DNA from 3 places in the Luteimonas sp. gir genome. Region 1 is predicted to be linked to each of the others. Evidence: predicted binding sites of a transcription regulator. Region 1 holds the regulator's gene; each other region holds the start of a gene.
What was found. The regulator HrcA, encoded in region 1, represses chaperone genes, less so after heat shock. The targets are predictions, from matches to a motif close to TTNGCACTCNNNNNNNNNGAGTGCNAA.
Positions count from the first base shown of each region.

Region 2: the regulator HrcA is predicted to act here: its motif matches at 810-836, upstream of groES (co-chaperone GroES).
Region 3: the regulator HrcA is predicted to act here: its motif matches at 701-727, upstream of rpoH (RNA polymerase sigma factor RpoH).

Region 1 is NZ_JBBAXQ010000013.1:61,900-64,162, reverse strand. It holds gene grpE (nucleotide exchange factor GrpE) at 115-645, opposite strand; gene hrcA (heat-inducible transcriptional repressor HrcA) at 753-1,838, opposite strand; gene recN (DNA repair protein RecN) at 1,956-2,263, shown strand, end outside.
Region 2 is NZ_JBBAXQ010000002.1:93,630-95,892, forward strand. It holds gene WAF18_RS04195 (acyloxyacyl hydrolase) at 172-657, shown strand; gene groES (co-chaperone GroES) at 884-1,174, shown strand; gene groL (chaperonin GroEL) at 1,308-2,263, shown strand, end outside.
Region 3 is NZ_JBBAXQ010000002.1:108,905-111,167, forward strand. It holds gene glnE (bifunctional [glutamate--ammonia ligase]-adenylyl-L-tyrosine phosphorylase/[glutamate--ammonia-ligase] adenylyltransferase) at 1-550, shown strand, start outside; gene rpoH (RNA polymerase sigma factor RpoH) at 737-1,615, shown strand; gene WAF18_RS04255 (hypothetical protein) at 1,708-2,043, opposite strand; gene zupT (zinc transporter ZupT) at 2,182-2,263, opposite strand, start outside.

The DNA.
Region 1 (2,263 bases):
AAATGTCGTTGTGCGGGGACGGCGGCGAGGCCGTCGATGCGGGGTATCTGGGGACGCGCAACACAGCGTTCAAGCGGTGTGATGCGCAAGGGCGCCAGTCGGCGCCGGTCGCGCTCAGTCGGCCTTGGCCACGACCACCATCGCCGGGCGCAGCAGGCGCTCATTGAGCAGGTAGCCCTTCTGGAAGACCTGGGCGACCGCGCCCGGCGGCACGCCCGGCACCTCGACGATGCTCATCGCCTGATGGTGTTCAGGGTCGAAGGGGTCGCCAGCCGCCGGCGCGACCACGCGCAGACCGTTGCTCTCGGTCGCCTTGACCAGTTCGCGCAGCGTCAGTTCGACGCCGGCGCGCAGCGGATCGTTCTCCGGTGCGCTCGCCAGCCCCGCCTCGAGCGCGTCGAACACCGGCACCAGCGACGAGAGCAGGCGCTCGTTGGCGAACCGGCGCGCGGTCTCGATCTCGCGCGCCAGGCGCTTGCGCTGGTTCTCTAGGTCGGCGCGCTCGAGCAGGCTCTGGGCGCGCACCTGTTCGAGCTCGGCCTTCAGCAGCTCGACCTGCTCGGTCAGCTGGGCCTCGACCGGCGTGGCCTGGTCGTTGGACTCGTGGGTTTCGGGGTGCTGCGTCTCGTGCTGTTCCTGGGTCATGTCTGGTTCCGGGGCGGGCGTCTGGCCGCCGACCCGCCCAGCTATGGGGCTGGCCGCCGCGGTTTCAAGCCGCGGCCGGGAACTCGACGCCGCCGCGCCTGGTGACTTTAGGCCGCGTCTGGTGTGCGGCCCGGCGCGCCCTCGCCTGCCGCAGGATGGCCGCCGAGCGCCGCGCCCAACAGATCGGCGGTCGCCTGCACCACCGGGATCACCCGGTCATAGGCCATGCGGGTCGGGCCGATCACCCCCAACACGCCCAGCGTCCGCCCGCCCGCGGCATAGGGCGCGGTGACCAGCGACACGCCCTCCAGCGGCGCCAGGCCGGTTTCCTCGCCAATGAAGATGCGCACGCCCGGCGCGTGCAGTGTGCGTTCGAGCAACTGCAGGATTTCGCGCTTGCGGGAAAACGCCTCGAACAGTTCGCGCAGCCGGTCCAGATCCGACAGGTCCTGCACCCCGATCAGCCGATTCTGCCCGGCCAGCACCATGTCTTCGTCGGCCGGCACCAGCGCCTGTTCGGCCAACTCCATCGTCTGCGCCAGAAGCGCCTCCATCTCGTCGCGGGCGTGGCGAAGTTCCTCGACCAGCGTCGCCCGCACCACCGCCATGGGCCGGCCCGCGCAATGTTGGTTCAGGTAGTTGGCCACGCGCTCGAGCTCGGCGGCGTCGAAGCTGCGCCGGGTCTGGAAAATCCGGTTCTGCACCTCGTGGTCGGCGAACACGATGATCGCCATGACCCGCTGGCCGTCGAGCGGCACGAAATCGATGTGCCGGAACGCCAGTTGCTCGCGTCGCGGCACCGAGACCACGCCGACGAAGCGCGTCATCGCCGAGACCAGCTCCGACGCACTGCCCAGCAGCGACTGGTGCCCGCCGGCCCCGGTCAGCTCCCCGCGCAGCCGCACCAGCTCCTGCTCGCGCAGCGGCTTGACCTGCAGCAGCGAATCGACGAACACCCGGTAGCCCTGCGCGGTGGGCACGCGCCCGGCCGAGGTGTGCGGGGAGCTCAACAGCCCGGCTTCTTCCAGGTCGGCCAGGATGTTGCGGATGGTCGCCGGGCTCACATCCAGACCGGCATGCCGGGCGAGCGTCTGCGACCCGACCGGCTCGCCGTCGCGGATGTGCCGCCCGATCAGCGTGCGCAACAGTTGGCGGGCGCGCGGGTCGAGCGGATGGCGGGTGTCGGACGACATGCGGGCGGTATACGGCGCCGCCGCCACCGATGCAAGCGCGGTCTCCACCGGTGAGACGTGCGCGGGCTATCAAGCCGCCGCTACACGACCGCAGGCCGCCAAGGCACAATTCCACCGATGCTCACCCACCTCGCCATTCGCAACTTCGCCGTCGCCACCGCCACCGACCTCGAGTTCGGTCCGGGGCTGACCGTCATTTCCGGCGAGACCGGCGCCGGCAAGTCGCTGCTGGTCGATGCGCTGGGTTTTCTGTCCGGCCAGCGCGCCGACAGCGGCATCGTCCGCCACGGCGCCGAGCGCGCCGAGCTGCACGCCGAATTCACGCTGGACGACGCCGCACCGGCGCTGCGCTGGCTGCGCGACAACGAGCTCGACGAAGGTGTGACCTGCCAGTTGCGGCGCACGCTGCGCGCCGACGGCGGCTC
Region 2 (2,263 bases), on a different contig from region 1:
AGGTATCGGCTCAGCGCTCAATGTGCACGCGGTGTGCACAACTTCGGCGCGACGCTGCGCCGGCCCGTTGGGGATGGTCTATCCCGCCGGTGGGCAGTTCACGCGTCCAACGATTAGTGAACTCGCCGGTATACTTAACTTTCCTTCCCCTACGCTGTCTTGGCGGTCCCCATGCGCCTTCGCTCGTCTTTCGTCCTCGCTGCCGGTCTCGTCCTGGCCGCGCCGCTTGCCGCCCAGGCGGCCTCCCCCATCGATGTTGGTGTCGGCGTCTCGGCCACGCGCGAGAACGAGACCACCGTGGTCGCGACCGCGGCCTGGATGCCGGAGTGGCGGCGCACCGCCCACGGCGTCCTGCGCTGGGAGCTGGGTGCGATCTATGTCCGTGCCCGCGACAACACCCGTTTCGATCTCGACGAGGATGTCGGCGTCGTTCATGGCGGCGCCCGCTACGAGCGCGACAACGGATTCACCGCCGGCTTCGGCGTCGGCGCGCAGATTGGCCAGACCGATGCGCTGTCGGGCAATCCGCAGTTCGTCAGCACCATCGGCTGGCGCTGGCAGCGTTTCTCGCTGCTGGCCCGGCACATCTCCAACGCCAGCATCAAGCAGCCCAACGACGGCGAGACCATGCTCGTCGCCGCCTGGCGCTTCCGCTGAGCCACCGCCAGCGTGTCTGCCTGCCCCGGCCCTGTGCCGGGGCAGTGCGTTTGGGTGATCTGATGATTTTTCTGCGCGCCCCCTTGTAAAGCCGGCACGCGCACCCATCTCCCCTCGCGTCCCGGGTTGCCGGGGTGCGTGCGCCGCGCGTTCTAGCAGTCCCCAAGGGCGAGTGCTAGAATTCGGGCCCGTTTTCTTCACAATCAATCACTTAGAGAGGGTTGGAATGAGCAATCTCAAGCCGCTGTACGACCGCGTCGTGGTCAAGCCCGTCGAGGCCGAAGAGAAGACTGCCGGCGGCATCCTGATCCCGGACAACGCCAAGGAAAAGCCCACCAAGGGCGAAGTCGTCGCCGTCGGCGAGGGCAAGGCCCTGGATAACGGCAGCGTGCGCGCGCCGAAGGTCAAGGTCGGCGACATCGTGATTTACGGTCAGTACTCGGGCAGCGCCTACAAGGCCGAAGGCATCGAATACAAGATCGTGAAGGAAGACGACATCCTCGCGATCGTCGGCTGATCGAAAGCGAAGGACGTCAAGGCGTTCGCGAGCGGGCAATCGAGGCGTCAGCGCCCACCCCGTTCCTTGCGACTCAGCTGTGTCCTGCGCGTTTCCAAATTCCTAATCCCCTATCCCAATTCCGGAGTTTTCAATGGCTGCTAAGGAAATCCGCTTCGGCGAAGACGCACGCTCCAAGATGGTGCGCGGCGTCAACGTGCTCGCCAACGCCGTCAAGGCGACCCTCGGCCCGAAGGGCCGCAACGTCGTGCTTGAGAAGAGCTTCGGCGCGCCGACGATCACCAAGGACGGCGTGTCCGTCGCCAAGGAGATCGAACTGGCCGACAAGTTCGAGAACATGGGCGCGCAGATGGTCAAGGAGGTCGCCTCCAAGACGTCCGACAACGCCGGTGACGGCACCACGACCGCGACCGTGCTCGCCCAGGCGTTCATCCGCGAGGGCTCGAAGGCCGTCGCCGCCGGCATGAACCCGATGGACCTCAAGCGCGGTATCGACAAGGCCGTGCAGGCCGCCGTCGCCGAGCTCAAGAAGCTGTCCAAGCCGACGGCCGACGACAAGGCGATCGCCCAGGTCGGTACGATCTCGGCCAACTCCGACGAGTCGATCGGCACGATCATCGCCGACGCGATGAAGAAGGTCGGCAAGGAAGGCGTGATCACGGTCGAGGAAGGCTCGGGCCTGGAGAACGAACTCGACGTCGTCGAGGGCATGCAGTTCGACCGCGGCTACCTGTCGCCGTACTTCGTCAACAACCAGCAGTCGCAGACCGCCGACCTCGACGATCCGTTCATCCTGCTGCACGACAAGAAGATCTCCAACGTCCGTGACCTGCTGCCCGTCCTCGAAGGCGTGGCCAAGGCCGGCAAGCCGCTGCTGATCGTCGCCGAGGAAGTCGAGGGCGAGGCCCTGGCCACGCTCGTCGTCAACACCATCCGCGGCATCGTCAAGGTCGTGGCCGTCAAGGCCCCGGGCTTCGGCGACCGTCGCAAGGCGATGCTCGAAGACATGGCCGTGCTGACCGGCGGCACCGTGATCTCCGAGGAAGTGGGTCTGTCGCTCGAGAAGGCGACGATCAACGACCTGGGCCG
Region 3 (2,263 bases), on a different contig from region 1:
AGGGCTGCTGGTCTCGTCGCTGGCCAGCTACGCGGAGTACCAGCGCGAGCGTGCGTGGACCTGGGAACACCAGGCGCTGGTGCGTGCGCGGGTGGTTGCGGGCGATGCGTCGATGCGCGAGGCGTTCGAGTCGGTCCGCAACGACACGCTGGCCCGGCCTCGCGAGCCTGTGGCGCTGCGGGAGGAGATCGCCGCGATGCGCCGGCGCATGCGTGGCGAACTCGACCGTTCGACTGCCGACCGGTTCGACCTCAAGCAGGGCGAGGGCGGGCTGGTGGATCTGGAGTTCCTGGCCCAGTCACTGGTGCTGCAGGGCGCGGCGACGCATCCCGGGCTGCTCGCGCCCCGGGCCACCCCGGCGTTGCTCGAGGCCGCCGCAACGGCGGGCCTGTTGCCGGCCGACCAGTGCCAGTCGCTTCGCCAAAGCCATGCCTGTCTGCTGGAGGCGGCGCTGGCCTGCATGCTCGACCGTCGGCCGCGCATCGCATCGGTCTCGCCGGCGCTGGAATCGGCTCGGGCGACGATCGCAGGTATCGCCGGCTGGGCCTGATCTTCATCCTGGATTAGCCCGGACAGGCGCAGGCTTGACCCTCTGGAGACGGCCCACAGCGGTGGCGCGGCTACCCGCTTGGGTGAACGGTCCCTGTCCAGAAAGCGTTGGACGTTCCATGGCCAGAACACTCGGGAACTTCCGGCAGCCTTAGCAGTCATATCTGGAGACTGCTACCATCCTTTCATGAGCACGCAGACCATGACCCACGCCCTGGTTGCCAACAGCCTGCCGATCCCCAGCCCGCTCGGTTCGCTCGATGCCTATATCGGCGCCGTGCACCAGATTCCGGTGCTGACGGTCGAAGAGGAGCAGGCGCTGGCGCAGCGGTATCGCGATCATGACGATCTCGATGCCGCGCGCGAGTTGGTCCATTCGCACCTGCGCTTCGTCGTCCATGTGGCCCGCGGTTACAACGGCTACGGATTGCCGCTGGGCGACCTGATCCAGGAAGGCAACATCGGCCTGATGAAGGCGGTCAAGCGCTTCGATCCGGACGTCGGTGTGCGCCTGGTGAGCTTTGCCGTGCACTGGATCCGCGCCGAGATGCACGAGTTCATCCTCAAGAACTGGCGCATCGTGAAGGTCGCCACGACCAAGGCGCAGCGCAAGCTGTTCTTCAACCTGCGCAAGAGCAAGACCCGTCTGGGCTGGCTCAATGCCGAGGAAGTGCGCACCGTTGCCGCCGATCTCAACGTCTCCGAGCGCGAAGTGCTGGAGATGGAATCGCGCCTGTCGGGCCGCGACATCGGTTTCGATGCGCCCGCGGGCGAGGACGACGACAATGCGCCACCGGCGCCGGTCGCCTACCTCGTCGCGCAGGACGAGGACCCGGCGCAGGCCTACGAGCGCAGCGACAGCGAGGCCGACCAGCTCGAACTGCTGCGCGAAGGCATGGCCAAGCTCGACGCCCGCTCGCGCGACATCATCCGTCGCCGCTGGCTCGACGACGAGCACAAGGTGACGCTGCAGGAACTGGCCGACGAGTACGGCGTGTCCGCCGAGCGGATCCGCCAGGTCGAGGCCAACGCGTTGAAGAAGATGAAGGCGTTGTTCGCGGCCTGAGTGCCGCAGTAGCCACCGCTGGATACAGACCGGCGGCCCGCGCAAGCGGGCCGTTCCGTTTAGCTAACGTCTTCAGTATCCGACGCGCTTGGTTAGGACACAGGCGACATTTCTGAAATTAGTTCCTTCAGCATATTCATAGCCTGTGTACACGTCGGAGCCGTTGCAGATACTTCGACGCCCGTGCCCCCAGGAATGGAGACGGTGGCGGTAACAGTGCACGATTCGCTATTTATGCCTGCTTCGAGGCCCGCCGCGCTTTTGCGAGAAACTTTGATATCCCTCAATGTCAGATTGCGGACTTCTGCATAGTTCTGCAAGTCTTGAACTATCATGGATGCGCTCTCGACCGAAGGACTTGCAGAAGCAATCGGAGCTCCAGAAAACGCCATTGCGAGAATCGCGGAACACAGAATCTTCGACGTCATGTCTCACCTCTTCCTTGCGAATGAAGCTTGAACATGGACTGGGGACGCGAAGCTCGATGTGAAAAAAAGGTTAGGCGATCGTGAGCCATAACGATGCCCGGCTTTCTGGGCATCGGGTTTTCACGCGGCATGTGTGAGTCACCACTTGAACAGCACCAGGCTCAACGCCAGGGCGGCCATGCCGGTGACCAGCCCGTAGACGGTTTCGTGGCCCTTGGCG